3 regions of the Lacticaseibacillus boliensis genome follow, and region 3 is predicted to be linked to each of the others. Evidence: predicted binding sites of a transcription regulator. Region 3 holds the regulator's gene; each other region holds the start of a gene.
The links. The regulator CtsR, encoded in region 3, represses protease genes until heat stress. The targets are predictions, from matches to a motif close to TTGGTCAAAAAAGGTCAAANA.
Positions count from the first base shown of each region.

Region 1 (9,896 bases), on a different contig from region 3:
TTGGCTTGGGTATCTGGATTGGCCGGGATCTTGGACATCGTGGTCGGGGTCTTGTTCGTGTTCAATCTGGAAACCGCGGTGTTGGCGATCGCATATTTCTTCGCTGCTTGGTTCTTGATCGATAGTATTGCCAACTTACTTAACGCCGGTCATCTTCGTCGAGCCGGGACGGTGTGGTTCGTTATCAACATCGTGTTAGATGTGTTGTCTATCTTCGTTGGCTTGCTGTTTATTATGCAACCAGTGATTTCCGCCGTCGGGATCGTGACACTGTTGGCCATGTTCTTCTTCATCTGGGGGGTCAATGCGATTATCACGGCGTTTGCCCGGCGCAATATTTAAGCTTTTGCTTTGGCCTGCGGAACCAATGGTTGGTGCGCGGGTCTTTTATTTGCTGGTGTGATAACGAAAGCCGGGTGTGTCATTGACACGCCCGGCATGTTATAATTGCCAGCGTACCTATCACAGCGTCTTAGACGCGTATGGAGGGGATAGTATGGCTGATCAACCCTTGAAACTGGTAATTATCACCGGGATGTCTGGCGCCGGTAAAACCGTAGCAATCCAGTCTTTTGAAGATCTTGGGTATTTTTGTGTCGATAACATGCCACCGGCCTTGTTGCCGAAGTTCGGTGAGCTTTTAAAAGAATCCGGCAAAATCACCAAAGTGGCGATGGTCGTCGATCTGCGCGCGCAGTCCTTCTACGACCAGGTCATCGACATGTTGGCAAACCTCGATTCAACGGCGTTTGTCACCTCGCAGATCCTGTTTTTAGACGCGACCGATGAAGAATTAGTCTCGCGTTACAAAGAAACCCGCCGTAGCCACCCATTGGCAATGGAAGGCCGGTTGATGGATGGCATCCAAAAAGAGCGCGGTTTGCTGACCGAGTTACGCAACCGTGCGCAGGTGGTGATCGATACTACCAACCTCAGCCCGCGTCAGCTACGGGAGAAGTTGTTTGTGACCTTTAAATCGGCCGAGCACCCGACGTTCCACCTGGAAGTCATGTCGTTTGGGTTTAAGTACGGCTTACCAATCGATGCTGACATTGTCATGGATGTGCGGTTTTTACCAAACCCGTATTACGTGCCGGAATACCGGCAAAAGACCGGTTTGGAAAAGCCCGTGTATGACTATGTCATGGATAATCCGCAGGCGGAATCGTTCTACCAGAAGTTCTACGCGATGCTCGCAGAGATCATGCCGCAGTACCAGCAAGAAGGTAAAACGGCGGTGACGATCGCCATCGGTTGCACCGGCGGTCAGCATCGCAGCGTCGCCTTCGCTGAGCGGATCGGCCATGCTTTTGAAGCAGCCTATCCGGTCGATATCACCCATCGTGACATCAATAAGCGTAAAGCGACGGTGAATCGCTCATGAGTGTTAATGGAAACAAAATTATTCGCGTCATTCGCGGGCGACGCCCTAAAGTCGTCGTGATCGGTGGCGGCACCGGCTTGCCGGTGATCGTCAAGGCGTTGCACGAACAAGATGCTGACGTGACGGCGGTCGTCACCGTTGCCGACGACGGCGGCTCTAGCGGCGTCATCCGCAACTACATCAACGTCGTGCCGCCTGGCGATATCCGTAACGTCTTGGTGGCCTTATCGGACATGCCTGGTGTCCAACAAGATGTCTTCCAATACCGGTTCAACTCCAGCGACAGTTTCTTTTCTGGCCATGCGATTGGCAACTTGATCATCGCGGCGTTGTCGGAGATGAAGGGAGGAATCTTCCCGGCGATTCAGGTGCTGTCGAAGATGCTCAATGTTGACGGACATGTTTACCCGGCGTCCAACAAGCCTTTGACGCTACACGCGACCTTCACCGATGGCACCACGCAGGCCGGTGAAGCCGAGATTTCAGCGGCTGGCAAGACGATTAGTCGCGTTCATGTTGAAGAGTCTGATCCTAACGATCATCAGGAACCTGTCGCTGAACAAGAAGTGATTTCTGCAATCATGGACGCTGATGTGGTCGTGTTGGGGCCTGGGAGTTTGTTCACCAGCATTTTACCCAACTTGATGATCAAGAACCTTGGGGAAGCGGTGAAGCAAACCAAGGCTGAGGTCATCTACATCGTCAATATTATGACGCAAAAAGGTGAAACGGAAAACTTCACCGATGCCCAGCACGTTCAGGTGTTGCATGACCATCTTGGCGAGGCCTTTGTCGATACGGTGTTGGTCAACATCAAACCCGTTCCGGCACATTACCTCGACCGCCAGAAGTACAACGAAATCTCCAGTCCGGTGACCTCCGATTATGCCGCCTTGCGCAAGATGGGGTGTCGTGTGATCTCGGCCGACTTCTTGAAGCTGCGCGATCACGGGGTGTTCCACGATGGCGACAAGGTGGCCGCAGAGATCTTGAACTTGGCCTTTCAGGTCGGCACGATGAAAAAGAGGTGAGCACATGGCGAGTTTTGCCAGTACAGTCAAAAAAGAGCTAACGCAACTGGAGGTACACCCGGAACATGCCAAGGCGGAGTTGTCTGCCTTGATCCGGATGAACGGGACCTTAGGAATCTTGAACCATCAGTTTGTGTTGAACGTGCAAACTGAAAACCCGGCGATCGCCCGGCGGTTGTACGCGTTAATGAAGCAAGTTTACCATGTTGAAGCCAATCTGATCGTGCGGCGGAAAATGAAGCTGAAGAAGAATAATCAATACGTGGTGCGGCTGAGCAACCGCGTCAACGAGATTCTGGCGGATCTGGATATCCTCGATCAAAGTGGGCTGTCGATTCAAACCGCCATCGGTGCCAAGATCATGGGCGAAGAGCAACGGCGCCGGTCGTACTTACGCGGCGCGTTTTTGGCTGGTGGTTCCGTGAACAATCCCGAAACTTCGCGCTATCATCTCGAGGTTTACTCTTTGTATCAAGATCACAACGAAGACATCTTGACGATCATGAACGATTTTGGGTTAAACGCGCGTACCGTCGAGCGACGCAGTGGCTACATTGTGTACCTCAAAGAAGCCGAGAAGATTGCTGACTTTTTGCAGGTGATCGGGGCGACCAACGCGATGCTCAAGTTCGAAGACGTACGTATCGTTCGCGACATGCGCAACTCCGTCAACCGGCTGGTGAATTGTGAAACCGCCAACCTCAACAAAACCGTGGACGCGGCGCACAAGCAGATCGAAAACATTAACTACCTGAAGAGTCATGTCGGCTTGGATACGTTGCCCGAAAAGCTACGAGAAGTGGCGGCCTTGCGCCTGGCCCATCCTGATGTTTCACTCAAAGAGTTGGGTGAAATGGTGCCCAGCGGGGCGATTTCCAAGTCGGGGATCAATCACCGTTTACGCAAGTTAAACCAAATTGCCGAAGGATATCAACAACCCAAAGATGCATGATTGTGTATAATAGTCGAAATAATTGTCGCCTACTGTTGTAGACGGCAATTATTTTGTATACAAACGGATTGCAACGTCCAGATAATCGTGTACAATAAGTTGTGAGTGAATTTATCGCTTTCATATATTTGGGACAGACTTGGGAGGTAACACCATGGCAAAACCGATTTTGTTAGATGAGCAACTGTGTTTTTCGATCTACAAGGCGCAAAAGCAGTTCAACCACTTCTATTCACAGGCGCTCGCACAGTACAAACTGACCTACCCGCAATACATCACGTTGTTGTCGCTGTATGAACACGGCACGATGTCGGTGAAGGAAGTCGGCCAGACGCTTTCATTAGATAGCGGGACGCTGACGCCCTTGATGAAGCGGCTGGAAAAAGATGGCTGGATCACGCGTTCGCGTTCGACCGTCGATGAACGCCGCGTCGATGTCAGCCTCACCGACAAGGCTGAAGCATTGCGCGAAGACATCTACCAACACGTCGGCTCGTGTATCAACAAAGTCGACATGTCCGTTGATGAATACCGCAAGATCAAGGATGGGGTCGATAATGTCGACGCCAAGCTGAGCGAAGTGGCGGATGCAGAATTACGTGGCTAAATCACTTGCAAAGTGCAACTGAATCGCGTAAGATAATTAAGTACTTGCGCGGTTAGTGTAATGGATCGCACGTGAGATTCCGGTTCTCGAAATCCGGGTTCGACTCCCGGGCTGCGCAGAAACCGCATAGCGGAAAGATTAAACGTCTAGTGATAGGCGTTTTTCTTTTGCAAAAAAACGCTGATTTCTTTTTGGATGATTGGCGGCTGTGCTATGCTTATGACAGTAAAAAAATTTCCACGTAGGGTTTGACCTTTTTTGACTTTTGACGTATGCTTAGCACTGTATTCAAATGAGTGCTAATCCCACGTGGTAATCAAGGAGGAATATTATGTTAGTACCAACAGTCGTTGAACAAACTAGCCGTGGCGAACGCGCCTACGACATTTACTCGCGCTTACTCAAAGACCGGATCATCATGTTATCCGGCGAAATCAATGATCAGGTGTCTAACTCCATCATCGCCCAATTGCTCTTCTTGGACGCGCAAGACTCCGAAAAAGATATTTACATGTATATCAACTCACCAGGTGGTGTCATCACCTCAGGGCTTGCGATCTTAGACACGATGAACCTGATCAAGTCTGACGTGCAGACCATCGCGATCGGGATGGCAGCTTCCATGGCGTCTGTCCTGTTAGCAGCTGGGACTAAAGGCAAGCGTTTTGCTTTGCCACATTCAGAAGTCTTGATCCACCAGCCATTAGGCGGTGCCCAAGGTCAACAAACCGAAATCGAGATCGCTGCTGAACAGATCTTGAAGGCACGGTTGAGCTTGAACAAGATTTTATCTGATGCCACTGGGAAAGACATGGATACGATCAAAGCCGATACTGAACGTGATCACTACTTGACTGCGCAAGAAGCCAAGGATTATGGTCTGATCGATGATATCTTGGTCGACAAGGCTGATCAAAAGTAATTTTAGTGAATCAAAAGGCGTGCCGCGATGCACGCTTTTTGTGTGCGATGGATGCTTGAAAATGAAAACCCCGTGAGAATACCCCCGAACGTTTTCATCTAAAAAGGCGGAATTGCAAATCGAGAAAGCCTTTGCATCGCGAATGCCGGGTCCGTTGCTGAACAAAACATTCCATCTGAAAGAAGATGTGCGACTTCTTGAGGGTTTTGGCTTGCACGGCTTTTGGCGGGTTGTTATAATAAGACACGTTGGTAGGGAGTGCAGAGTTGTTCTGAGATTCCTAATTTTTTTGCCCAGCATGGGTCGCTGTTTGACTACGTTGGACAAATAACGACCCGCGGAAGTTGGTGCAAGATGCAATCTGAATTCGGCTGGATCGAAGCCATCGCTCCAGATCTGGTTGGCGTCGTGACTAAGCGCTATCAGATCCTGCAGTATATCAACTGGTTAGCACCAGTTGGGCGCCGCACGTTGGCAGACCAGATGAAGATTTCTGAGCGCGTGTTGCGGACAGAATGTGATTATCTGCGTCAACTTGGGTTGATCGAATCGTCGAAGTCAGGCATGGTTTTGACCGGTAAAGGTTTGGACGTGTTCCAAGGCCTTGAGACGTTGATGAACCAATTACTCGGCTTCAAGGATGATGAGAAGCGTCTGGCCGCAAAGCTTGGCATCGATCATTGCCTGATCGTCAACGGCGACGCTGATCAAAGCGTGCGTGTGCTTGATGAGATGGGTAAGTTGCTCGATTCGACGATGCAGGTCGTGTTGCCTGCCGGACGATTGACTATCGCCGTGATGGGCGGTAGCACAATGGCCAGAGTCGCCGGACAGTTGACCTACAAACTGTCGACTGGGCGGGAATTGACGTTTGTTCCTGCACGCGGAGGCGTCGGTGAAGCCGTCGCCATCCAGGCCAATTCCGTTGCTGCAAGCATGGCGGAAGCGACCGACAGCCGCTTCAAGGTGTTGTACATTCCAGAAAATGTGAGTGAGCAAACCTACCAACCACTTCTTAAGGAACCTGCGGTGCAAGAAGTGTTACAAATGATTGACAATGCGCAGGTAGTGATCCATAGTATAGGTGATGCATTGATCATGGCGAAACGCCGGTCTATGCCACCTTCAGCCTTACAGAAACTGCGTGAGCAACATGCAGTTTCAGAAACCTTCGGCACGTTTTTTAATCGCGAAGGCGAGGTTATTTACAAGATCCCAAGAATTGGCTTGACCATTCCGGATCTTGATCATATCCCGTATGTGTTTGCGATTGCTGGTGGACGTTCTAAAGCCCAGGCGATCGCCGCATACATGCACAACGCACCGAGCCGTACGTGGTTAATCACGGACGTCGGTGCTGCAAACTCGATTTTAACTGGGGAGACCCGTTAGAATAAAACTCTTATTTCCTAAAGGAGGAAATTTTAGCATGACTGTTAAAATTGGTATCAATGGTTTCGGCCGCATCGGTCGTTTGGCTTTCCGCCGCATCTTCGAATTAGGCGCACAATCTGGCGACATCGAAGTTGTTGCAATTAACGACTTGACCAGCCCAGCTATGTTGGCTCACCTGCTGAAGTACGATTCCACTCATGGCACTTTCCCAGGCGAAGTTAGCGCGACCGACAACGGTATCGTTGTTAACGGTAAGGAATACCGCGTTTATGCTGAACCTCAGGCTCAAAACATTCCGTGGGTTAAGAACGACGGCGTTGAATACGTCCTCGAATGTACCGGTTTCTACACCTCTGCTGAAAAGGCCCAAGCTCACTTGGACGCTGGCGCACAACGTGTTCTGATCTCTGCTCCTGCAGGCAAGATCAAGACCATCGTTTACAACGTTAACGATGACACCTTGACTTCCGACGACAAGATCGTTTCTGCTGGTTCTTGCACGACCAACTGCCTTGCACCGATGGCATACTTCCTGAACAAGGAATTCGGTATCGAAGTTGGTACCATGACCACGGTTCACGCTTACACCTCCACACAGATGCTGCTTGACGGCCCTGTTCGCGGTGGTAACCTCCGTGCTGCACGTTCCGCTGCTGTGAACACCATTCCTCATAGCACCGGTGCTGCTAAGGCTATCGGTATCGTTATCCCAGAACTGAACGGCAAGTTGCAGGGTCACGCACAACGTGTATCTGTTGTTGACGGCTCCCTGACCGAATTGGTTTCCATCTTGAAGACCAAAAACGTTACTGCTGATCAGATCAACGAAGCAATCAAGAAGCACACTGAAGGTAACGAATCCTTCGGTTACAACGCTGATCAAGTTGTTTCCTCTGACATCATCGGCACCACTTACGGTTCCGTCTTCGATCCTACCCAAACCGAAGTTACCACCGCAGGTGACTTCCAATTAGTTAAGACGGTTGCTTGGTACGATAACGAATATGGCTTCACTTGCCAAATGATCCGTACCTTGCTGAAGTTTGCTACCCTGTAATCTGATTACTGGCTAACAGCTTTACAACCGTAATGAAGAGGGCGGAGGGAGTTTCTCCCTCCGCCTTTTTTCTTTGATAGCTTTGCTATCAGGCACCGCGACGCAATCGAGTCGCGGTGTTTAGATGACGACAAAAGTTCATTGAATCGTCATCTAAGCATCGTGGATCGATCAAGCGGCGGTGTTTCAATAGATACATCAACTCATTAGGAGGGTTTTATTCAATGGCGAAATTAATCGTTTCTGACTTGGACGTCAAGGACAAAAAGGTCCTCGTTCGTGTCGACTTTAACGTGCCGATCAAAAACGGCGTGATTGGTGACGACAACCGTATCGTTGCGGCTTTGCCGACTATCCAATACATCATCGACAATGGTGGTAAGGCGATCCTCTTCTCTCACCTTGGCCGCGTTAAGACCGAAGAAGACAAGAAGGAATTGTCCTTGCGTCCAGTTGCCGACCGCTTGAGCGAATTGCTGAAGAAGCCGGTTACCTTCGTACCTGCTACTCGCGGTAAGGAACTCGAAGATGCGATTGCTAAGATGAACGACGGTGACGTTTTGGTTGTCGAAAACACACGTTTCGAAGACCTTGACGGCAAGAAGGAATCCAAGAACGATCCTGAACTTGGCAAGTACTGGGCAAGCCTTGGCGACCTGTTCGTCAACGATGCCTTTGGTACCGCTCATCGTTCCCATGCTTCTAACGTTGGTATCTCTTCCAACATGCCACAAGCAGCTGCTGGCTTCTTGATGGAAAAGGAAATCAAGTTCTTGGGCGATGCGGTTGAAAACCCGAAGCACCCATTCGTTGCCATCTTAGGTGGCGCGAAGGTCTCCGACAAGATCGGCGTGATCTCCAACTTGATTGAAAAAGCTGACAAGATCCTTGTCGGCGGCGGCATGACCTATACCTTCTACGCAGCTAAGGGTCTCTCCATTGGTAAGTCCTTGGTTGAAACCGACAAGATCGACCTTGCCAAGAAGATCATCGACGAAGCCGGCGACAAGCTGGTTCTGCCTGTTGACAACGTGGTCGCAACCGAATTCTCCAACGACGCCCCTCATAAGGTTGTTGAAGGTGACATTCCTGACGGCTACATGGCTTTGGATATCGGCCCTAAGTCCGTTGAAGACTTCAAGAAGGTTCTTGCCGACGCGAAGACGGTTGTTTGGAACGGCCCTATGGGTGTGTTCGAAATGTCCAACTACGCCAAGGGTACCTTGGAAGTTGGCCAAGCACTCGGTGCTTTGACCGACGCAACCACGATCATCGGCGGTGGCGATTCTACTGCGGCTGCTAAGCAGCTTGGCATCGCACCTAAGATCACTCACATCTCCACTGGTGGTGGTGCATCCCTTGAATACCTTGAGGGTAAGGAATTACCTGGTATCGCTGCGATCACCAACAAGTAATCATCACGAGCAACGCAAGGCCGAGGCCTTGTGACGCTTGACGATTCCAGAGAACAACTTGGCGACGGCTAGGTTGATCAAAATGGCATCTGCGTGACTTCAGGCGACGGCTTGCGGCACGCGACGATGATCACCAAGTATTTTTCTCAAATAAAGGAGATAAAACATGCGTACACCTATCATGGCTGGTAACTGGAAGATGAACAAGAACCCTAAGGAAACTCAGGCGTTCTTGGATGGCGTTAAGGGCAAGCTCCCTGAAGCTTCTAAGGTTGAAACCGTTATTGCCGCACCGGCAATCGACTTGACTACCTTGGTTGCAGGCGCTGAAGGGACTCCGTTGAAGACTGCGGCTGAAAACAGCTACTTCGAAAACGAAGGGGCCTTCACCGGCGAAACCAGTCCTAAGGCGTTAAAGGAAATGGGTCTTGACTATGTTGTCATCGGCCACTCCGAACGCCGTGGCTATTTCCACGAAACCGACGAAGACATCAACAAGAAGGCTAAGGCCATCCTTGCCAACGGTTTGCTCCCAATCATCTGCTGTGGCGAAAGCCTCGAGCAGCGTGAAGCTGGCCAAACCAACGACTGGATTGCTTACCAAGTTGAGGGTGCATTAGTTGGCTTGTCTGCTGATGACGTAAAGAAGAGCGTTATCGCTTACGAACCAATCTGGGCGATCGGTACCGGCAAGACTGCTTCTGCTGACCAAGCACAAGAAGTCGTTGCTCACGTTCGCGCAACGGTTAAGAAGCTTTATGATGCAGAAACCGCAGATGCTGTTCGTATTCTTTACGGCGGTTCTGTGAAGCCTGCTAACGTGAAGGAATTAATGGCCAAAGAAGACATCGACGGCGGCTTAGTCGGCGGCGCTTCCATGGACCCAGAATCCTTCATCGCCTTGGCTAACTACCAAGACTAATCTTTACCAGAGCGGCGCTCGACGTTTATAGGCATGTGGGTAGGATAGCTTGGATGCGTTGTGGCAACGCCGTGACGTGACCGAGATGTCTTAGACACAATGCCGTTGTCTTGCGGCACTCGACGAAAAACCACAGCATGACAACTGGAGTCGCGAATCTGGTTCCTGTTGCTGGTTCCTTATATACATTAATTTTCAACCTAATTTAAAG
Region 1 is NZ_BAAIHN010000003.1:43,578-53,473, forward strand. Features, by position in the region: gene ACYVRB_RS02210 (HdeD family acid-resistance protein) at 1-342, shown strand, start outside; gene rapZ (RNase adapter RapZ) at 497-1,384, shown strand; gene ACYVRB_RS02220 (gluconeogenesis factor YvcK family protein) at 1,381-2,415, shown strand; gene whiA (DNA-binding protein WhiA) at 2,420-3,367, shown strand; gene ACYVRB_RS02230 (MarR family winged helix-turn-helix transcriptional regulator) at 3,522-3,974, shown strand; tRNA gene ACYVRB_RS02235 (tRNA-Arg) at 4,021-4,092, shown strand; gene ACYVRB_RS02240 (ATP-dependent Clp protease proteolytic subunit) at 4,306-4,896, shown strand; gene ACYVRB_RS02245 (sugar-binding transcriptional regulator) at 5,251-6,288, shown strand; gene gap (type I glyceraldehyde-3-phosphate dehydrogenase) at 6,326-7,348, shown strand; gene ACYVRB_RS02255 (phosphoglycerate kinase) at 7,573-8,763, shown strand; gene tpiA (triose-phosphate isomerase) at 8,930-9,685, shown strand.
Region 1: the regulator CtsR is predicted to act here: its motif matches at 4,220-4,240, upstream of ACYVRB_RS02240 (ATP-dependent Clp protease proteolytic subunit).

Region 2 (9,896 bases), on a different contig from region 3:
GAAGGCCAAAAAGGCCGAGCTGGCTGAGGCGCGCTCGCGCAACTCGGCATCGGCTTCGCTGGCCAAAAACCGCAAAGCGTCGTTGAGCTTGTCGATTTCGGCGTCGAAGACGGCGGAATCCAAGGCCAAGACGCATCCGGTCAACCGCGAGTTTGAGCGCTACGGGCTGTCGCAGGTCCAGCTCCAAAAAGCCCAAACCTTACAGGTCACCCTGATCGGCGACTCGGTCATGCTCGACGGCAAACCCTTGTTGCAACAGCTGATGCCTCACGCGTTTGTTGACGCGGCGGTATCCCGGCAGATGGTCGATACGATCAGCACGGTGTCGCAATACGCCGCCAGCGGCGCTTTAGCCGACAAGGTCGTGATCGGGCTGGGGACCAACGGCCCGTTTTCCGCGGCGGATTTTGACAAGATGATGGCCACGATCGGCAGCAAGCGGCAGGTCTATTGGATCAACGTGCATGTGCCGACGCGGACTTGGCAAAACCAGGTCAACGATTTGCTGCACACGGAACAAAACAAGTATCACAACCTGCATGTGGTTGACTGGTACCATGTGGCGACCGGCCATCCCGACTGGTTCTACAGGGATCAGGTACACATGAATCCAACCGGCAATCCGTACTATGCCACCACGGTGGTCAAGGCGTTGCTGAAGTAAATGTCGAAGACGGTGGGGGTGTGGCGCAATGAAGCGGCCATGCCCCTTTCATTGCGCCTGAGGGAAGGCGCGACTGCCACGCGGTGTGGTACACTGGATGCAAATGAAATTTATAGAATAGGAAGTACAGCATGGAAATCGAATTCTTAGGCACCGGCGCCGGTTCGCCTTCTAAAACGCGTAATGTGTCGAGTCTGGCGTTGAAGCTGCTCGATGAGCGCAACGAGGTATGGTTGTTCGATTGTGGGGAAGGGACCCAACATCAGATCCTCAAAACCACGATCCGGCCGCGCAAGGTGACCAAGATTTTTATCACACATCTGCATGGCGACCACATCTTTGGACTGCCGGGATTCTTGGCGAGCCGCGCCAATCAAGGCGGCGAAGCGCCGCTGACGATCTACGGCCCTGAAGGCATCGAGCGCTTCGTCCGCACGAGCCTGCAGGTGACTCAAACCCGGCTGCCATACAAACTGAACTTCAAGCTGTTGGCCAATCCTGGCTTGGTGTTTGAAGACACGACCTTCAAGGTGACGTTTGACACGCTGGATCATCGCATCCAGAGTTTTGGCTTCCGCATCGAAGAAAAGCCGCACGAAGGCGTGCTGCTGATCGATAAGGTGAAGGCCGCAGGGATTCCGAGCGGGCCGGTATACGGGAAGCTGAAGGCCGGGTTGACCGTGACGCTGGCCGACGGTCGGGTCGTCAATGGGCAAGATTTCATCGGCCCGACCCAACCCGGCCGCACGGTCGCGATCTTAGGCGACACCCGCAAAACCGCCCACACGCTGGAATTGGCCGCAGACGCTGATGCTTTAGTGCACGAAAGCACCTTTGGCCCGGATGAAGCAAAGCTGGCCCACCAGTATTATCACGCGACGAATATCCAGGCGGCCAAGCTCGCCAAAGAGGCCAACGTCCATCAACTGTTGTTGAACCATATCTCCGCACGTTATGTGGGCAAAGGGTCGGCAATGCTGGAAAAGTCTGCGCAAAAGATCTTCGCCAACACGCATGTCGTGCATGATCTGGAAGCCGTTGAGATCCCATTCCACAAGGAGGTCCCTCATGTCGTTAGCTGATCAAGTAGTCGTCGTCACCGGTGGCTCATCGGGGTTGGGCAAAGCCATCGGCCTGGAAGCCGCCAAGCGCGGAGCCACTGTTGTCTTTTTGGCCCGGCGGCGAGAGCTGTTGGGCCAGGCGCAGGCAGAAGCCAGCGCGTATTCCGGCAAGCCTGCGTACGCTTATGCCTTAGACGTCGGGGACCCAACGGCGGTGGAAGCGGTGGTTGGCAAGTTGCAAGCCACTGTCGGCCAAGTCGATGTCTTGGTCAACGCCGCGGGGTTCGGGCATTTTGCCAACGCGTTAGACACGCCGATGCCGCTAGTGGAAGCGATGCTGCGCACCAACGTTTTGGGCACGATGTACATGACCCAGCTGGTCGGCAAGCAGATGATCACGGCCGGCCACGGCCATATCGTCAACATCGCCTCGATGGCAGGCAAAATCGCAACGCCAAAATCGGCGATCTATTCCGCGTCGAAATTTGCGATTGTTGGTTATTCCAACGGCTTGCGGCTCGAGCTACGGCCGTATGGGGTGCGGGTGACGACGGTCAATCCAGGCCCGATCGCCACCGAGTTTTTCAAAGCTGCCGAGGCGCTGGATTACTTCAAGTCGGTTGACGCGATCGCGCTGGATCCACAGAAGCTGGCCAAGCGGATCGTCAACGCGTTCAACCGCCCGGTGCGTGAGATCAACGCGCCTGCGATCATGAGCTTGGCGGCGGCTGGGTATACGTTGTTCCCGCATCTCGGGGATTGGCTGGCTGGTGGGGTCTTTAACCAGAAATAAGGGTTTGGAGGAGACAGATGAAAAATCAACAGCGTTTGATTGTCGGCATCGTGCTGGCGCTAGTCTTGATTATTTTTGCGTTACTCAACGGGCAGGCTGTTACCGTGAACTTCTTCGGGGCGATGGTCCACTGGCCGCTGATCGTGGTCATCGTGGTGGCGGTGTTGATTGGCGCGTTGATCGCTGTGCTGATCACGACCACCAGCAACGCGAAAAACCGCAAGGCCTTGAAGCAGTTGCAGGCCGAAGTCGATGCGCTGCACACAGACGTCGACAAGCAGATCGAAGCAGCGACGGCGCCTTTGAAGGCAGAAAATCAGAAGTTGCAAACGCAGCTTAAGGCTAAAGACTGAGATAAAATCGACCGGGAGACCGGCCGATTTTTACGTTTCTGACCTTTACTGACTATTACGAAATTGTTACAATGATAACGATAAGAAATGTCAAGAAGGGAGCACTCTCCATGAATCCAGATAAGTTCACCCAAGCGGTCACCGAAGCCTTGGCGGCCGCCCAACAGATCGCGCAGGTACGGCACCACCAAGAAATCGATGTGCCGGAAATGTTCAAGGCGATGGTTCAGCCCAATCAATTTGCCAGCCAGGTCTATCAAGAAGCCGGCATCAACCTTGACGGCTTGAACGCCGTCATCGACAAGGCGCTCGATGATGAGCCTGTGGTCGAAGGCGCGACGCAATACGGGCAAAATGCCAGCCAGAGCCTTTATCAGCTGTTTTCTGCCGCAGACCGCGTCCGTGAACAGCTTGGGGACGAATATATCGCCACCGAGGCCGTTTTGCTTGCGTTGTTCGATCAGCAATACTTAGCCATCACCAAGTATCTACTGGATAACGGCTTGACCCAAAAGAAATTGCGCAAGGTCGTCGACAAGCTGCGTGGTGGGGCCAAAGTCACCTCCAAGACGGCAGAAAACAACTACCAAAGCCTGAAAAAATACGGTACTGATCTGGTTCAAGAGGCTCGCAGCGGCAAGATGGATCCGATCATCGGCCGCGACGATGAGATCCGCGATGTGATCCGGATCTTGTCGCGCAAAACCAAAAACAACCCAGTGCTGATCGGCGAGCCCGGGGTCGGGAAAACCGCGATCGTCGAAGGCTTGGCGCAACGGATCGTCCGCCAAGACGTGCCGGACAACCTCAAGGATAAGACGATCATCAGCTTGGATATGGGTAGCCTGCTTGCCGGGGCCAAGTACCGCGGCGAGTTTGAAGAACGCTTCAAAGCCGTGCTCAAAGAGGTCCAGCAGGCGGAAGGCCAGATCATCTTGTTCATCGACGAGATCCACACCATCGTCGGCGCCGGCAAGGCCGAAGGGGCGATGGACGCCGGCAACTTGCTCAAGCCCATGTTGGCACGCGGCGAGTTGCACCTGATCGGGGCGACCACCTTAGACGAGTACCGAGAAAACATCGAAAAAGACAAGGCCTTGGAACGCCGCTTCCAGCGAGTGTTGGTCCAAGAGCCAAGCGTCGAAGACACCATCTCGATCTTGCGGGGGCTCAAAGAGCGCTTCGAGATCTTCCACGGCGTTCGGATCCACGACGCGGCCTTGGTCGCCGCGGCGACGCTGGCGGATCGCTACATCACCGATCGCTTCTTGCCCGACAAGGCGATCGACCTGGTCGATGAAGCCAGCGCCAACATCAACGTCGAGATGAATTCCCGGCCTACAGAACTCGACGTGGCCGAGCGGCGGCAGATGCAGCTGGAAATCGAAGAACAGGCGCTGACCAAAGAAACCGATGCGGCTTCGCAAAAACGCCTCGAGCAACTGCGGCACGAACTGGCAGATCTCAAAGAGGAAACCAACCGGCTCAAGGCTCAGTGGGACGCGGAAAAGAAAGACATCAACGCCGTCAACGACAAGAAGGCTGAAATCGACAAGGCCAAACACGAGCTGGAAGACGCCCAGGCCAAATACGACCTTGAAACTGCTGCGCGCCTGCAACACGGTACCATCCCGCAACTGCAACAAGAGCTTGCGGATATGGAAAAGGCGGACCGCCCGGATGAATGGCTGGTGCAAGAATCGGTCACGGAAAATGAAATCGCCGCTGTGATTTCGCGGCAAACCGGGGTGCCGGTCGCCAAGCTGGTGCAAGGCGATCGCCAGAAGCTGATGCACCTGGCAGACAATCTTCACAAGCGGGTCGTCGGCCAAGACGAAGCGGTGACCTCGGTCGCAGATGCGGTGCTGCGCTCTCGCGCGGGGTTGCAAGACCCGAGCCGGCCGCTGGGGAGCTTCTTGTTCCTCGGCCCGACCGGGGTCGGTAAAACCGAGCTGGCCAAGACGCTGGCGGATGCGTTGTTTGATTCAGAAAAGCACATGGTCCGCATCGATATGTCTGAATACATGGATAAGATCAGCGTTTCGCGGCTGGTTGGTGCCGCACCTGGGTATGTTGGGTATGAAGAAGGCGGACAGCTGACCGAAGCCGTCCGGCGCAATCCCTACACGATCGTGTTGCTCGACGAAATCGAAAAAGCCCATCCAGACGTGTTCAACATTTTGTTGCAGGTCTTAGACGACGGCCGGTTGACCGACAGCCAAGGGCGCACCGTGAACTTCAAAAACACGATCATCATCATGACCTCCAACCTCGGTTCGGAAGCCTTGCTCGACGGGATGGCGCAAGACGGCACGATTTCAGACGAGCGCCGGGCGCAAGTGATGAAGCTGGTCCAAGGCCACTTCAAGCCAGAGTTCTTGAACCGGATCGATGACATCATCATGTTCAACCCGCTGCGGTTGCAAGATATCGAAAAGATCGTGATGAAGGATCTAGAGCACCTCAATAAGCGCTTGCAACAACAAGACATCACGCTAGACGTGACGCCGGCGGCCGAAGAGTGGCTGGCAGACAAAGGCTACGAACCCGCCTACGGGGCGCGGCCGTTGCAGCGTTTGATCACCAATGCGGTTGAAACGCCGCTGGCCAAGAAGCTGATCGACGGTAGCATCTTGCCGCAAAGCACCGTTTCCTTAGGCGTCGAAGAGGGGAAACTCACCTTCGCCACCAAGGCGCGTGAGGCCCAGCCGGAAGACTGAGCGATCTCCAAAAAATAAGCGTACCGACATCTCGCCCAAGTGGTGGGAGATGTCGGTACGCTTTTTTAGGCACGACAAAGACACGTTTTGAGGTACCAAAACGTGTCTCGGCAGGCCAATTCTTGCCTAGCTCTTCGTTGCTTTTATTCATCTTTATTGGTGGTACGGTTCGATTACCCTGTCCTTGCCGTGGTATGGTCACACAGCTTCATGGCGCGTGCGCTCTGGGTAGTAGGATCCCGGCACGAGGCCGACGAACCCGATCCAGTATGCCCCCAAGGAAGCAAGCGACCCTGCAGTGCCGCTTCAAGGAGACACGATGAATTCGTTATCAAGATAACACGTGTACAATCTAAATGCAAGCGTTTTGACGAAAAAATTTAGATTGGTCTATGTGTCGTCAATGTCGAAATATCTGAATATTTCGGCATAAAAACTCAAATTATATCAAATTGGTTTATAGTCTTGATGGTATTGGTGAATAACAGTAACCACGGCTGATACCGACACGAGCGGAAATCTTGAAGCCCGGCGAAAACAGCGGCCTGCCGAGGCGTGAAGGCGGATCCAGTCACTGTTGGCGGAAATCTTCTGTTAAGGTCTTGCCTTGACGGCCATTTTCTAGTAATATAAGGGTTGCTGTGATAGTCTATTGATTATCCAATGCGCCGGATGCAGATTTGCCTTGCATTTTCTGAATTGTCCGGTATAGTAGAAAAGAAATCTAATACAAAGGGGTTTTCCGCTCATGGCAGTTCCAGCACGCAGAACTTCAAAGACCAAAAAGCGTATGCGCCGTGGCCACATCAAGTTGAATGTGCCTAATTTGCAATTTGATGCAACGACCGGCGAATATCGCGTTTCTCATCACGTATCACCTAAGGGTTACTACAAAGGTGCCCAAGTGATCAAGAAAGACACGAACGCTTAGTCAAAAATACCAGCCCGACGGTTGGTATTTTTTTGTGCAATTGGACAATCTGGTTTTATGTACCAGCTAACATGGTATACTGGGTACAGGAGATGATCAATATGGCAACACAAGCAGCATTTGAGACTTATCTGGCCAAGTTGCAACAGGCCAATCTACCGCGGTGGACGGACCTGCCGCAATTTGATCTGTATATGGATCAAGTCGTCCAGTTCGTCAACGAGATCGTGACGCCTTTGGGCCTGGATCCGTTGACGGCGACGATGGTGAACAACTATGTCAAAAAAGGCGTGATTTCGGCGCCGCTGAAGAAGAAGTATCACCGCGGCCAGTTGGCCAATATTTTGGTGATCGCGATCTTGAAGCCGGTGTTTAACCTCGACACGATCGCGGCAGGGATCAAGTATCAGCTGATCGATCGCCAACCCGCCCAGGCCTTTGACGCGTTTATTTTGGCGTTCATCGGGGCCGTGCAACAGGCCAATTCTGATTTTACCGGGGAAGTCACGATCAACCGGGTCAACAAGGAAGACACGACCAACATCCAAAGCGCGATGGTGGGTTTGGCGATCAACGCGGTGTTGGAGAAGTTGTTGGTGGAAAGCATGGTGGCGACGGTCGCACCGGCACCGACAGTGAAGAAAAAGAAGGCATAACATGCAACTGACCATTCTGTCGACAAGTGATACGCACGGGTATGTGTTACCGACGAATTACGCGACGCGCGCTCAACACCAACCGTATGGGTTGAGCCGCGCGGCGACGGTGGTTGGCCAGTTGCAGGCCGCATCAGAAGCGGCGCTTGTACTCGATAACGGCGACTGGTTGCAAGGGTCGCCGTTGGCGTATTACGCCGCCCGCGTTGCCAAAGACCCGCAAGTGTTGACTGCGGCGTATGCACCGATCGGCTATGATGCCGGCGTGTTGGGCAACCATGAGTTTAATTACGGACTGCCATATTTGCGCCAGGCACTGGCACAGCTGAATTATCCAACGCTGTGTGCGAACATTTTGCATGCTGGGCAGCCGGCGTTCGGGCGGGCCTATCAGATTTTCGTCAAAAACGGGGTCCGCATCGCGGTGCTCGGGTTGACGACGACGTTCATTCCACATTGGGAGCTCCCGGCAAATATCGCCGGTCTGCAGTTTGTCGACGCGGTTGCGTGTGCGAAAGAATGGGTGCCGCGCCTGCAGGCCCAAGCGGATGTCGTCGTGGTGGCCTATCACGGCGGGTTCGAGCGGGCGCTTGAAACTGGGCGGCCGACAGAAAAGCTCACCGGTGAAAACGAGGGCTACGCCTTGACCCAGATCCCAGGCGTCGACGCCTTGATCACCGGCCATCAACACCGCGAACTGGCAGGCGTCGTCAACGGGGTGCCAGTGACGCAACCCGGCCAGCGCGGGAGCAATGTGGGCGTCATCACGCTACAGTTGCAACAACAGGCCAATGGCTGGCAGGTCGCAGGCGGGACGGCACGGTTGGCGCCAACGGGTTCGGCAAACAGTGCACCGGCGATCGTCAGCACGCTTGCGACGACCCAGCAGCAAGTCGAATCCTGGCTGGATTCGCCGCTGGGTCATGTTGTCGGCGACATGCGGATTACCGACGCGTTTGCCGCGCGGGTGCAGGAGACGCCGTATGTCGAGTTTGTCAACCGCGTGCAGATGGCGGCGGTGGGGACGGATATCGCCGCCACGGCGCTGTTTAGCAACGAAGGGCAAGGTTTTGGCGCCACCATCACCATGCGCGATGTGGTGACTAACTATGTGTATCCCAACACGGTGGTGCGTATGCAAGTCAGCGGGGCTGATCTGCGTGCCGCGCTGGAACAAAGCGCCAAGTACTTCAGCCTCGACCAGGATGGCAAGCTGATCGTCACGCCGCGCTTCATTCGGCCTAAGCCGCAACATTATAACTACGACATGTATCAAGGCCTCGATTACACGCTGGATATCACCCAGCCTGTCGGCGCGCGCGTCACCAAGCTGACTTATCATGGCCAACCGGTGCAGTCCGCGGCCACGTACCAGATCGCGCTGAATCAGTATCGCGCCAGCGGTGGTGGCAACTATCGCATGTTTGATCCCAGCAAGATCGTCTTCGAGAATCAAACCGACATGACGGAACTGATCGCCGAGTGGTTGCGCAAGCATCCCGAGCTGAAGGCGACTGTCGATCATAATTATCACGTGCTGCCGAAAATGTGACAACGAGTCACATTGGGGTTGTATTCGGTTTTGACGCGCTGTATTCTTGAGTTCAGACTTTACGATAAAGGGTGAAACAATTCTAATGAAGAAAATCTTCTCAGTTGCCCTCGGCCTGCTGGCGGTCATCAGCCTCAGTGCCTGTGGCAAACAACTTTCAACGTCCAAAACGACATACAAAGCGACTGGCATGGTCGCAGTGATCAAAGGCGATGCCAACGGCCATCAGCGCGTGCATTATGACGCGCCGACAGCCACCGGCTCCGCTAAGGTCAATTCCGGCAAGTTCGTGATCACCGTGCCAATGAGCACGAAGGCGCAAACCGTCAAGCTGAGCGCTGACAGCCAAAAACGGCAGGTGACCGTCAAGAAGGCGGAGCCGATCAGCTCGTATCAACAGTTTGCCAAGACCTTCAACCAGGCGGTCGTCGCCACCGCTTTGCCGGCTTCTGTGCAGAAACAGCTGCAACAAGCCGCCACAAAGAAGGCGCCGACTGCAGCTGCCGTTGCCAGCATGCCGCCTGCCCAACAAGCGGCCTACGCCAAGCAACAACAGGCACTACAAGCTGAAATGGTGAAGGCCCAATCCGCCACCAAAGACCGGCAGTTGCCGACCACGATCTCCGGACTCAAGCAGGCCTTAGCCACCGATGGCGGTAAGGTGCGGGTGAACGTCCAAAACGGGCAGCTGATCAGCGCCACCGACGTGGTCAGCGTCAAGGCGCTGAAGACCAAGTCCGGCAAGGCGGCCTTTGGGACCCAGTTCGGGTTGTTGGTCAACGCCACCGGCGCCGATGCCAAAAAAGTCGGCAACGCCTTTTCCAAGCAGGTCAAAGACGCCAAAAGCGGCTCGACCACGACTAAAACCATCCGCGATCACGGGGTGAAGTTCAATCTCGGGTTGTCGGCCGATCATCTCTACATCTACATGACAAAATAGGTCAAAAAAAAATCGCCAACCGGCGATTTTTTTTATACTTCACGTTGTTTAGGGGTTTCTGCAGGTGTCGAAGCCTTGAAGATCGGTGGTAAAACCCACAAGATTACGACAAAGATCGCAGAAACGATCAGGCTAAGCGTTGGGTTGTAGGGCGCGTTGTTCAACGCACCGATCAAAAAGCCAATGACTTGGCCGAGGATGAGTCCCCAGAAAATGGTTACGATAT
Region 2 is NZ_BAAIHN010000002.1:75,792-85,687, reverse strand. Features, by position in the region: gene ACYVRB_RS01535 (acyltransferase family protein) at 1-664, shown strand, start outside; gene rnz (ribonuclease Z) at 796-1,746, shown strand; gene ACYVRB_RS01525 (SDR family NAD(P)-dependent oxidoreductase) at 1,733-2,518, shown strand; gene ACYVRB_RS01520 (LapA family protein) at 2,536-2,871, shown strand; gene clpB (ATP-dependent chaperone ClpB) at 2,982-5,591, shown strand; gene rpmF (50S ribosomal protein L32) at 6,340-6,522, shown strand; gene ACYVRB_RS01505 (DUF1836 domain-containing protein) at 6,624-7,178, shown strand; gene ACYVRB_RS01500 (bifunctional metallophosphatase/5'-nucleotidase) at 7,180-8,730, shown strand; gene ACYVRB_RS01495 (hypothetical protein) at 8,816-9,670, shown strand; gene ACYVRB_RS01490 (YjzD family protein) at 9,703-9,896, opposite strand, start outside.
Region 2: the regulator CtsR is predicted to act here: its motif matches at 2,907-2,927, upstream of clpB (ATP-dependent chaperone ClpB).

Region 3 (9,896 bases):
GTGGTGGCGATGGCGAGAAGGATACACCTGTTCCCATGCCGAACACAGAAGTTAAGCTTCTCTACGCCGAGAGTAGTTGGTGGGTGACTGCCTGCGAGGGTAGGAAGCCGCCACGCTGTTATATTATGGAGGATTAGCTCAGTTGGGAGAGCGTCTGCCTTACAAGCAGAGGGTCACAGGTTCGAGCCCTGTATCCTCCATTGGATCTTTGATCCTAAGTTGAGCCGTTAGCTCAGTTGGTAGAGCATCTGACTTTTAATCAGAGGGTCGACAGTTCGAGCCTGTCACGGCTCATTTTTCCATTAGTACTAAAAAAGATCTGCGGGTGTGGCGGAACTGGCAGACGCGCTAGATTTAGGTTCTAGTGGTTTTTACCGTGGGGGTTCGAGTCCCTTCACCCGCATCTTGCCGACTTAGCTCAGTTGGCAGAGCATCTGTCTTGTAAACAGAGGGTCGGAGGTTCGAATCCTCTAGTCGGCATTAATTAAATATTCATGCGGAAGTAGTTCAGTGGTAGAACATCACCTTGCCATGGTGGGGGTCGCGAGTTCGAATCTCGTCTTCCGCTTTTCATTTATGCCGGGATGGCGAAACTGGTAGACGCACAGGACTTAAAATCCTGCGGTTAGTGATAACCGTGTCGGTTCGAACCCGACTCTCGGCATGATGATATGCACCCATAGCGCAATTGGATAGAGTGTCTGACTACGAATCAGAAGGTTGTAGGTTCGACTCCTACTGGGTGCATCGTCCATGAGGACATAACCGAATATAATGCGGAAGTAGTTCAGTGGTAGAACATCACCTTGCCATGGTGGGGGTCGCGAGTTCGAATCTCGTCTTCCGCTTAATCGGGAAATAGCTCAGCTTGGTAGAGCGCTGCGTTCGGGACGCAGAGGTCGTGGGTTCGAATCCCGTTTTCCCGATATTGAAGTCATTGTCATCCGACAGTGGCTTTTTTATTTTTTTTGCGTATAATTAAAGTCAACATTAGTCAAAGTGAAAAAGGTGGGACGTGATGGCAAGCCAAAATGTAACGGATGTGATCGAGCGCTACCTTAAGGCGCTACTGGAAGCAGAAGAAGAAGTCGAGATCAGACGTGCCGCAGTCGCTGAACGCTTTGATTGTGTTCCGTCACAGATCAATTATGTGATCAAGACGCGCTTTACGCCTGAACGCGGCTATGTTGTTGAAAGCAAGCGTGGCGGTGGTGGGTATATTCGCATCGTCAAGGTGAAGATGCGTTCGGACTGTGACTTGGTGACTTGGATGATCGCCCAGATGCCGCATCGCGTACGCGAAGTCGACGCACGCTCAATGATTCGAAAGCTGTACACTGAAGGGCTGGTCGAACAACAAGCCGGTAATATGATGTTGAATGTGTTGAGCCACCAGACCCTCAATGTCGGTGATCGGGATACCGAGGAGCGATTGCGGGCGCGATTGTTGCTTGCATTCTTACAGAGTTTGCAGTATGAAAGATAGAATTGGTTACTGAGTTTACGCGCTATTCCTTTTTTAAGGGAAAAGGGATAGCGTGATGAAAAGAGGAATGTGCTTATGGACAATCTGTTTACGCCATCGGCGAAAAACGTATTGATGATCGCGCAGGAGCAGGCGAAGTATTTCCACCACCATGCTGTGGGGACCGAACATCTGTTGATGGCCTTGGTCATGGAACAAGATGGGATCGCTGGGAAGACATTGCGTCAGCTGTCTGTTTCCGAAGAAGACGTTCATGATGAAATCGAACGCTTCACCGGTTACGGCACGGTCGATACGAATGCGAAGAATGCGGACACTTATTTGCCGTACTCACCGAAAGGCAAAGAGATCTTAACTTTTGCCGGTGACGAGGCTAAGCGGCTCGGCGCGTTGAAGATCGGAACCGAACACATTCTGTTAGGCTTGTTGCGTGAAGATGACATCTTGGCGGCGCGGATTCTGCAAAACCTAGATCTCAGCCTATCTAAAACCCGGCAGATGGTGCTCAAGAAGATGGGAATCTCCGATGCAAGCGCGAAGCCGCGGGCGGCTGCACGGGCCAAGCAACGGCCGCAGTCACAAGGCACCCCAACTTTGGACAACTTGGCACGTGATCTGACCCAATTGGCACGTGAAAATAAGATGGATCCAGTGGTTGGTCGGGACAAGGAAGTCCGGCGCCTTGTGCAGATTCTTGCCCGGCGGACCAAGAACAATCCTGTTTTGATCGGTGAACCTGGGGTTGGTAAAACTGCCATCGCCGAAGGCTTTGCTGAGAAGATCGTGGCCGGTAGCGTGCCAGCAGATATGCGCCACAAGCGGCTGATGATGCTCGACATGGGATCACTGGTTGCCGGCACCAAGTATCGTGGTGAATTTGAGGACAGACTGAAGAAGATCATCGATGAGATCTATCAAGATGGCAACGTGATCTTGTTCATCGACGAATTGCACACCTTGATCGGCGCTGGTGGTGCTGAAGGGGCGATCGATGCCTCCAACATTTTGAAGCCTGCACTGGCTCGTGGCGAACTGCAAATGATTGGCGCCACGACGCTTGACGAATACCAAAAGTATATCGAAAAAGATGCCGCGCTCGAGCGGCGGTTTGCAACCATCACGATCGCTGAGCCTACCGAAGACGAAGCTGAACAGATCCTTCACGGCTTGCGTGGCCGCTATGAAGCGCATCACGGCGTTACGATCACCGATGATGCGTTGCATGAAGCCGTAGTCTTGTCTTCACGCTATATCACCACGCGTTTCTTACCAGACAAGGCAATCGACTTGATGGATGAGTCTGCCGCCAAGGTGCGTCTGGATGAAGCAGACAAGCCAACCAAGGCCGATAAGCTTGCAGAAAAGCTGGAAGACACCGTCAAGGAGAAGGAAGATGCAATCTTGCATCAAGACTTCGAAGCGGCAGCAGAGATTCGTGAGAAAGAACAAAAATTGCGGGATAAGGTCGACGCGATGCCAGACGATGCCGACGAAAACGGCGTGCGCAAAGATGTGCAGGTGACCGGCGAAGATGTCGCAGAGGTTGTCGCGCAATGGACCGGGGTCCCTGTCACACAGTTACAAAAGAAGGAATCCGAGCGCTTAGTTAACTTGGAGAAGGTCTTGCACGAACGGGTCGTCGGCCAAGACGAAGCCGTTAGTGCTGTGGCACGGGCTATCCGGCGGGCCCGGAGCGGCTTGAAAGATCCAACCCGGCCGATCGGTTCGTTCATGTTCCTTGGCCCTACCGGGGTCGGCAAGACCGAGCTAGCCAAGGCGCTGGCAGAGGCAATGTTTGGCAGTGAAGACGCGATGATTCGTGTCGATATGTCCGAATATATGGAGAAGATCTCGACGAGTCGGCTGATTGGGGCAGCGCCAGGCTATATTGGCTATGATGAAGGTGGCCAGTTGACCGAAAAAGTGCGCAACAAGCCATACTCTGTTGTGCTTCTGGATGAAGTGGAAAAAGCCCATCCAGATGTCTTCAATATTCTGTTGCAGGTCCTCGATGACGGTTACTTGACTGATGCCAAGGGCCGGCGGGTAGACTTCCGCAACACAATCGTCATCATGACGTCCAACATCGGGGCCACGGCCTTGCGCGATGACAAGAAGGTCGGTTTTGGGGCTAAGGCACCGGGCCAAGACTTCAAGGTCATGCAATCACGGATGCTTGAAGAACTCAAGCGGGCGTTCCGGCCAGAATTCCTCAACCGGATCGATGAGACGGTGGTCTTCCACTCATTAGGCAAGGAAGAGTTGCACGAAATCGTCAAGATCATGGCCAAGACGGTCTTGCACCGCTTGGCAGATCAAGACATTCGCGTCAAGATCACGCCAGCTGCAATCGATACGGTCGCCAAAGCCGGGTTCGATCCTGAATACGGCGCACGGCCGATCCGCCGGGCACTCCAGCGTGATGTTGAAGATCAGCTGTCTGAACTGTTATTAACAGGAGAGGCTAAGTCCGGTGATCTGATCACCATCGGCGCCAAGCAAGGCAAACTGACGTTCAAGGTGAAGCCTACCGAGGCGCCTAAAGAACCGGTAAAGGCATGAGTTTAGCGAAGATGAGTCGCGTTATGCGGCTCATCTTTTTGTGTGGCTAGCAGATCGGTGGCCGCTTGACTTTGATGCGATAAGCGTGTATTCTTAATGCAATTGCATTTCGGTGCGTACCACATGTGTTGGCGATCTATTGTCCGCTGACGCGCATATTGAACCCAAGGCGGTGGGAACTAGCCAGCTCCCATGCTTTTGGGTTTTTGTTTGCCCAAATGTGGTTCGTATCGGCTGATGTAACGTAAATTTAATCTTTTTTACATTAAATTTACTCAGATGACGACCGGAAAATCTAATGAGAGGTGAACAACTTGGCAGGACATTTAGTGAATTACGGTAAGCATCGAACACGCCGTTCCTATTCCCGCATCAAAGAAGTGCTCGATCTTCCTAACTTGATCGAGATTCAATCCAACTCATATCAATGGTTTTTAGACGAGGGCCTCAAGGAAATGTTCGACGACATCATGCCGATCGAAGACTTCCAAGGCAACTTGTCTTTGGAATACGTTGATTACCAACTCTTGGAACCGAAGTATACGGTTGAAGAGGCGCGCCAACACGACGCCAACTACTCAGCACCGTTGCATGTCACCTTACGCTTGACCAACCATGAAACTGGCGAAATCAAGTCGCAAGATGTCTTCTTCGGCGACTTCCCGTTGATGACTGATCAAGGGACATTCATTATTAACGGCGCAGAACGGGTTATCGTTTCACAGTTAGTTCGTTCTCCTGGTGTTTACTACAATTCAGATATTGATAAGAACTCTCGCGAGACTTGGGGAACGACCGTTATCCCTAACCGTGGGGCATGGTTGGAATACGAAACCGACGCTAAGGATATTTCCTATGTGCGGATCGATCGGACCCGTAAGATCCCGATGACCGAATTGGTTCGGGCGTTAGGGTTTGGCTCCGATTCCGACATCATCGAGATGTTTGGTGATTCCGATTCCTTGATGCTGACGCTTGAAAAAGATGTCCACAAGACGCCGGAGGATTCTCGTACCGACGAAGCCTTGAAGGACATCTATGAACGTCTACGTCCTGGTGAACCGAAGACGGCTGACTCGTCTCGGTCACTGTTGTATGCGCGTTTCTTCGATCCAAAGCGCTACGACCTGGCTAACGTTGGCCGCTACAAGGTCAACAAGAAGCTGAACCTGAAGACCCGCTTGCTGGGTCGCACCTTGGCTGAAACCCTCGCTGATCCGGAAACCGGTGAAGTGATCGTTGCCAAGGATACCAAGATCGACCGTCACGTGATGGACACCTTGGGCGAATACCTCGACAAGGATGACTTCAAGACCGTGACGTATCAACCAAGTGATCAAGGTGTCGTCACCGATCCGATGACGATCCAAGTGATCAAGGTCTATTCCGAAAACAACCCAGAAAAAGTTGTCAACATGATCGGCAACGGCCATATTGACAAGAAGGTCAAGCACCTGATTCCAGCCGACATCATCGCTTCGATGAACTACTTCTTGAACCTGCAAGAAGGCATCGGCTCTACCGATGATATCGACCATTTGGGCAATCGTCGGATCCGTTCTGTCGGTGAATTGTTGCAGAACCAATTCCGCATCGGGTTATCCCGGATGGAACGTGTGGTTCGTGAGCGGATGTCGATCCAAGACACCACCACGATCACACCCCAACAATTGATCAATATCCGGCCTGTGGTTGCTTCGATCAAGGAATTCTTTGGTAGTTCTCAGCTGTCTCAGTTCATGGACCAGACCAACCCGTTGGGCGAATTGACCCATAAGCGTCGTTTATCTGCCCTTGGCCCTGGTGGTTTGACGCGTGATCGTGCGGGTTATGAAGTCCGTGACGTTCACTACACCCATTATGGCCGGATGTGCCCGATCGAAACGCCTGAAGGGCCAAACATCGGGCTGATCAACAGTCTGGCTTCGTATGCGGTCGTGAACCCTTATGGCTTTATCGAAACGCCATACCGGCGTGTTTCATGGGAAGATCATAAAGTTACCGACAAGATCGACTACCTGACTGCCGATGAAGAAGATAACTACGTTGTGGCGCAGGCGAACACCAAGCTGAACGACGACGGTTCTTTTGCTGACGCGACGATCTTGGCGCGTTCTAAAGATGATAACATCGAAACCACCGCTGAACATGTCGATTACATGGACGTTTCGCCTAAGCAAGTTGTTGCCGTAGCGACGGCCTGCATTCCTTTCTTGGAAAACGATGACTCCAACCGTGCCTTGATGGGTGCGAACATGCAGCGTCAGGCGGTGCCGTTGGTCAATCCTCATGCCCCATTAGTGGGGACCGGGATGGAATACAAGGCAGCGCATGACTCTGGGATCGCGGTTCTGGCTAAGCATGCTGGGACAGTTGAATTCGTTGATGCCAAGGAGATCCGCATTCGTCGCCAAGATGGTGCGCTCGATAAGTATGCGTTGATGAAGTTCCGTCGGTCTAACGCCGGCAAGAACTACAACCAGCGTCCGATCGTTCGCTTGCATGATCACGTTGATGCAGACGAGATCATTGCTGACGGTCCAGCGATGGAAAATGGGGAACTTGCTTTAGGGCAAAACCCAATCATCGCCTTCATGACTTGGAACATGTACAACTACGAAGACGCGATCGTGCTGTCTGAAAAGCTGGTTCGTGAAGATGCGTATACTTCAATTCATATTGAAGAGTACGAATCTGAAGCGCGTGATACCAAGCTCGGCCCTGAAGAAATCACCCGTGAAATTCCTAACGTCGGTGAAGAAGCGCTCAAAGACCTCGATGAATTCGGGATCATCCGCATCGGTGCTGAAGTTCGTGATGGTGACATCTTAGTCGGTAAGGTGACGCCTAAAGGGGTGACCGAGCTGAGTGCTGAAGAACGGCTCTTACATGCTATCTTCGGTGAAAAGGCGCGTGAAGTCCGGGATACCTCGCTGAAGGTTCCTCATGGTGGCGGCGGCATCATCCAAGATGTCCGCATTTTCACCCGTGAAGCAGGCGACGAGTTGTCTCCTGGCGTTAACATGATGGTCCGGGTCTACATCACCCAGAAGCGTAAGATTCAAGTTGGTGATAAGATGGCCGGCCGTCACGGGAACAAAGGGACTGTCTCCATCGTTGTGCCTGAAGAAGACATGCCTTACTTGCCAGATGGGACGCCAGTCGACATTTTGCTGTCGCCAATGGGTGTGCCATCTCGTATGAACATTGGCCAGGTGCTTGAATTACACTTGGGCATGGCTGCTCGTAACTTGGGGATCCATGTGGCCACACCAGTCTTTGATGGGGCCAATGATGAAGATCTCTGGGCCACGGTCAAAGAAGGTGGCATGGCCAGCGATGGTAAGTCCATTCTTTATGACGGCCGTACTGGGGAACCGTTTGAAAATCGGGTGTCTGTCGGGGTCATGTACTACATGAAACTCGCGCACATGGTCGACGATAAGATCCATGCCCGTTCCATCGGCCCTTACTCGTTGGTTACGCAACAGCCACTGGGTGGTAAAGCTCAGTTTGGTGGCCAGCGTTTCGGGGAAATGGAAGTTTGGGCCTTGGAAGCTTATGGGGCCGCTTATACCCTCCAAGAAATTCTGACCTACAAGTCAGATGACGTGGTTGGCCGGGTCAAGACCTATGAAGCCATCGTCAAGGGCGAACCGATTCCAAAGCCTGGGGTACCAGAATCCTTCCGCGTGTTAGTCAAGGAATTGCAAGCCTTGGGTCTGGACATGAAGGTCTTGGATCAAGACAAGCAAGAAATTGAACTGCGCGACATGGATGACGAAGACGACGATGTTGTTTCCGTCGATGCCTTAGCGAAGTTTGCCAAGGAACAAGAAGAGAAAAAGGCTAAAGAAGCCGCTGCGCAAGCCGCCGCAGATCAATCTAGCGACGATAACAAATAGGAGGTTAGCCCTTTGATTGATGTCAACAAGTTTGAAAGTATGCAAATCGGCTTAGCCTCGCCGGACAAGATCCGTTCTTGGTCTTATGGGGAAGTCAAAAAACCCGAGACCATCAACTACCGGACCTTGAAGCCAGAGCGAGACGGGCTTTTCGATGAACGCATCTTCGGACCGACCAAAGACTGGGAATGTGCCTGTGGGAAGTACAAGCGGATTCGCTATAAGGGGATCGTCTGCGATCGCTGTGGCGTTGAAGTGACGCGTTCCAAGGTACGTCGCGAACGTATGGGACACATCGAATTGGCTGCCCCAGTAACGCATATTTGGTATTTCAAGGGTATCCCATCCCGCATGGGGTTGGTGCTCGACATGTCCCCACGTGCGCTTGAAGAAGTGATCTACTTCGCCAGCTACGTTGTGATCGATCCAGGCGATACCGCCTTGGAACGCAAGCAACTGCTGACCGAGCGGGAATATCGCGACAAGCGTGACGAATACGGCATGGGCTTCAACGCCAAGATGGGCGCGGAAGCGGTCAAGGAACTCTTGCGCCAAGTCGACTTGCCGCAAGAAGTTGCGGAACTCAAGGAAGATTTGAAGTCCGCCCAAGGCCAAAAGCGGACCCGTGCGATCCGTCGTTTGGACATCTTGGATGCCTTCTTGGAATCCGGTAACGATCCGGCTTGGATGGTCATGGATGCCATTCCTGTCATCCCGCCAGATCTGCGGCCAATGGTTCAGTTGGAAGGTGGCCGTTTTGCCACTTCCGACTTGAACGATCTGTACCGCCGGGTGATCAACCGTAACAACCGGCTCAAGCGCCTGCTCGACTTGAACGCGCCTAACATTATCGTGCAAAACGAAAAGCGGATGCTCCAAGAAGCCGTTGACGCTTTGATCGATAACGGCCGTCGTGGCCGTCCGGTCACTGGTCCGGGGAACCGGCCATTGAAGAGTCTGTCGCACATGCTGAAAGGTAAGCAAGGACGTTTCCGTCAGAACTTGCTGGGTAAGCGTGTTGACTACTCTGGTCGTTCCGTTATCGACGTTGGCCCAACATTGAAGTTCTATCAATGTGGGTTGCCTCGTCAGATGGCGTTGGAGCTGTTCAAGCCATTCGTGATGCGGGAATTAGTTGCCCGTGACATGGCAAGCAACATCAAGAACGCCCGTCGTAAGATCGATCGCGAAGACGATGACATCTGGGATGTCCTCGAAGACGTGATCAAGGAACGTCCGGTTCTGCTGAACCGCGCACCTACCTTGCATCGTCTGGGGATCCAGGCGTTTGAACCAGTCTTGGTCGATGGTAAAGCGATGCGTCTGCACCCAATCGTGTGTGAAGCCTATAACGCTGACTTCGACGGGGACCAGATGGCGATCCATGTGCCGTTATCTGATGAAGCTCAAGCTGAAGCACGTCTGCTGATGCTGGCGGCGCACCATATCTTGGCCCCTAAAGATGGTAAGCCTATCGTAACGCCTTCTCAGGATATCGTTTTGGGGAACTACTACCTGACGATGGAACAAAAAGGCCGCGAAGGCGAAGGCATGATCTTCAAAGATGCCAACGAAGTCTTGATGGCCTTGCAAAACGGTTACGTGCACTTGCACAGCCGAATCGGGTTGGCTGTCAACTCGATGCCTAACAAGCCGTTCAGCGATGACCAACGTAACAAGATCATGGTGACCAGCGTGGGTAAGGTGATCTTTAACGAGATCCTGCCACACGAATTGCCATTCTTGAACGAGCCGACACAAGACAACATCGTCAACGGCGTACCGGATAAGTACTTCATGGACGCTGGTGAAGATATCCATGCTTACCTTGCCGACGCACCGTTGATCCTGCCGTTCAAGAAGGGCTTCTTGTCTGATATCATTGCGGAAGTCTTCAAGACTTACAAGGTGCAGCGGACCTCTGATCTGCTGGATGACATGAA
Region 3 is NZ_BAAIHN010000010.1:10-9,905, forward strand. Features, by position in the region: rRNA gene rrf (5S ribosomal RNA) at 1-116, shown strand, start outside; tRNA gene ACYVRB_RS05955 (tRNA-Val) at 128-200, shown strand; tRNA gene ACYVRB_RS05960 (tRNA-Lys) at 222-294, shown strand; tRNA gene ACYVRB_RS05965 (tRNA-Leu) at 322-403, shown strand; tRNA gene ACYVRB_RS05970 (tRNA-Thr) at 408-480, shown strand; tRNA gene ACYVRB_RS05975 (tRNA-Gly) at 497-568, shown strand; tRNA gene ACYVRB_RS05980 (tRNA-Leu) at 579-664, shown strand; tRNA gene ACYVRB_RS05985 (tRNA-Arg) at 674-747, shown strand; tRNA gene ACYVRB_RS05990 (tRNA-Gly) at 777-848, shown strand; tRNA gene ACYVRB_RS05995 (tRNA-Pro) at 853-926, shown strand; gene ACYVRB_RS06000 (CtsR family transcriptional regulator) at 1,019-1,486, shown strand; gene ACYVRB_RS06005 (ATP-dependent Clp protease ATP-binding subunit) at 1,562-4,048, shown strand; gene rpoB (DNA-directed RNA polymerase subunit beta) at 4,363-7,953, shown strand; gene rpoC (DNA-directed RNA polymerase subunit beta') at 7,966-9,896, shown strand, end outside.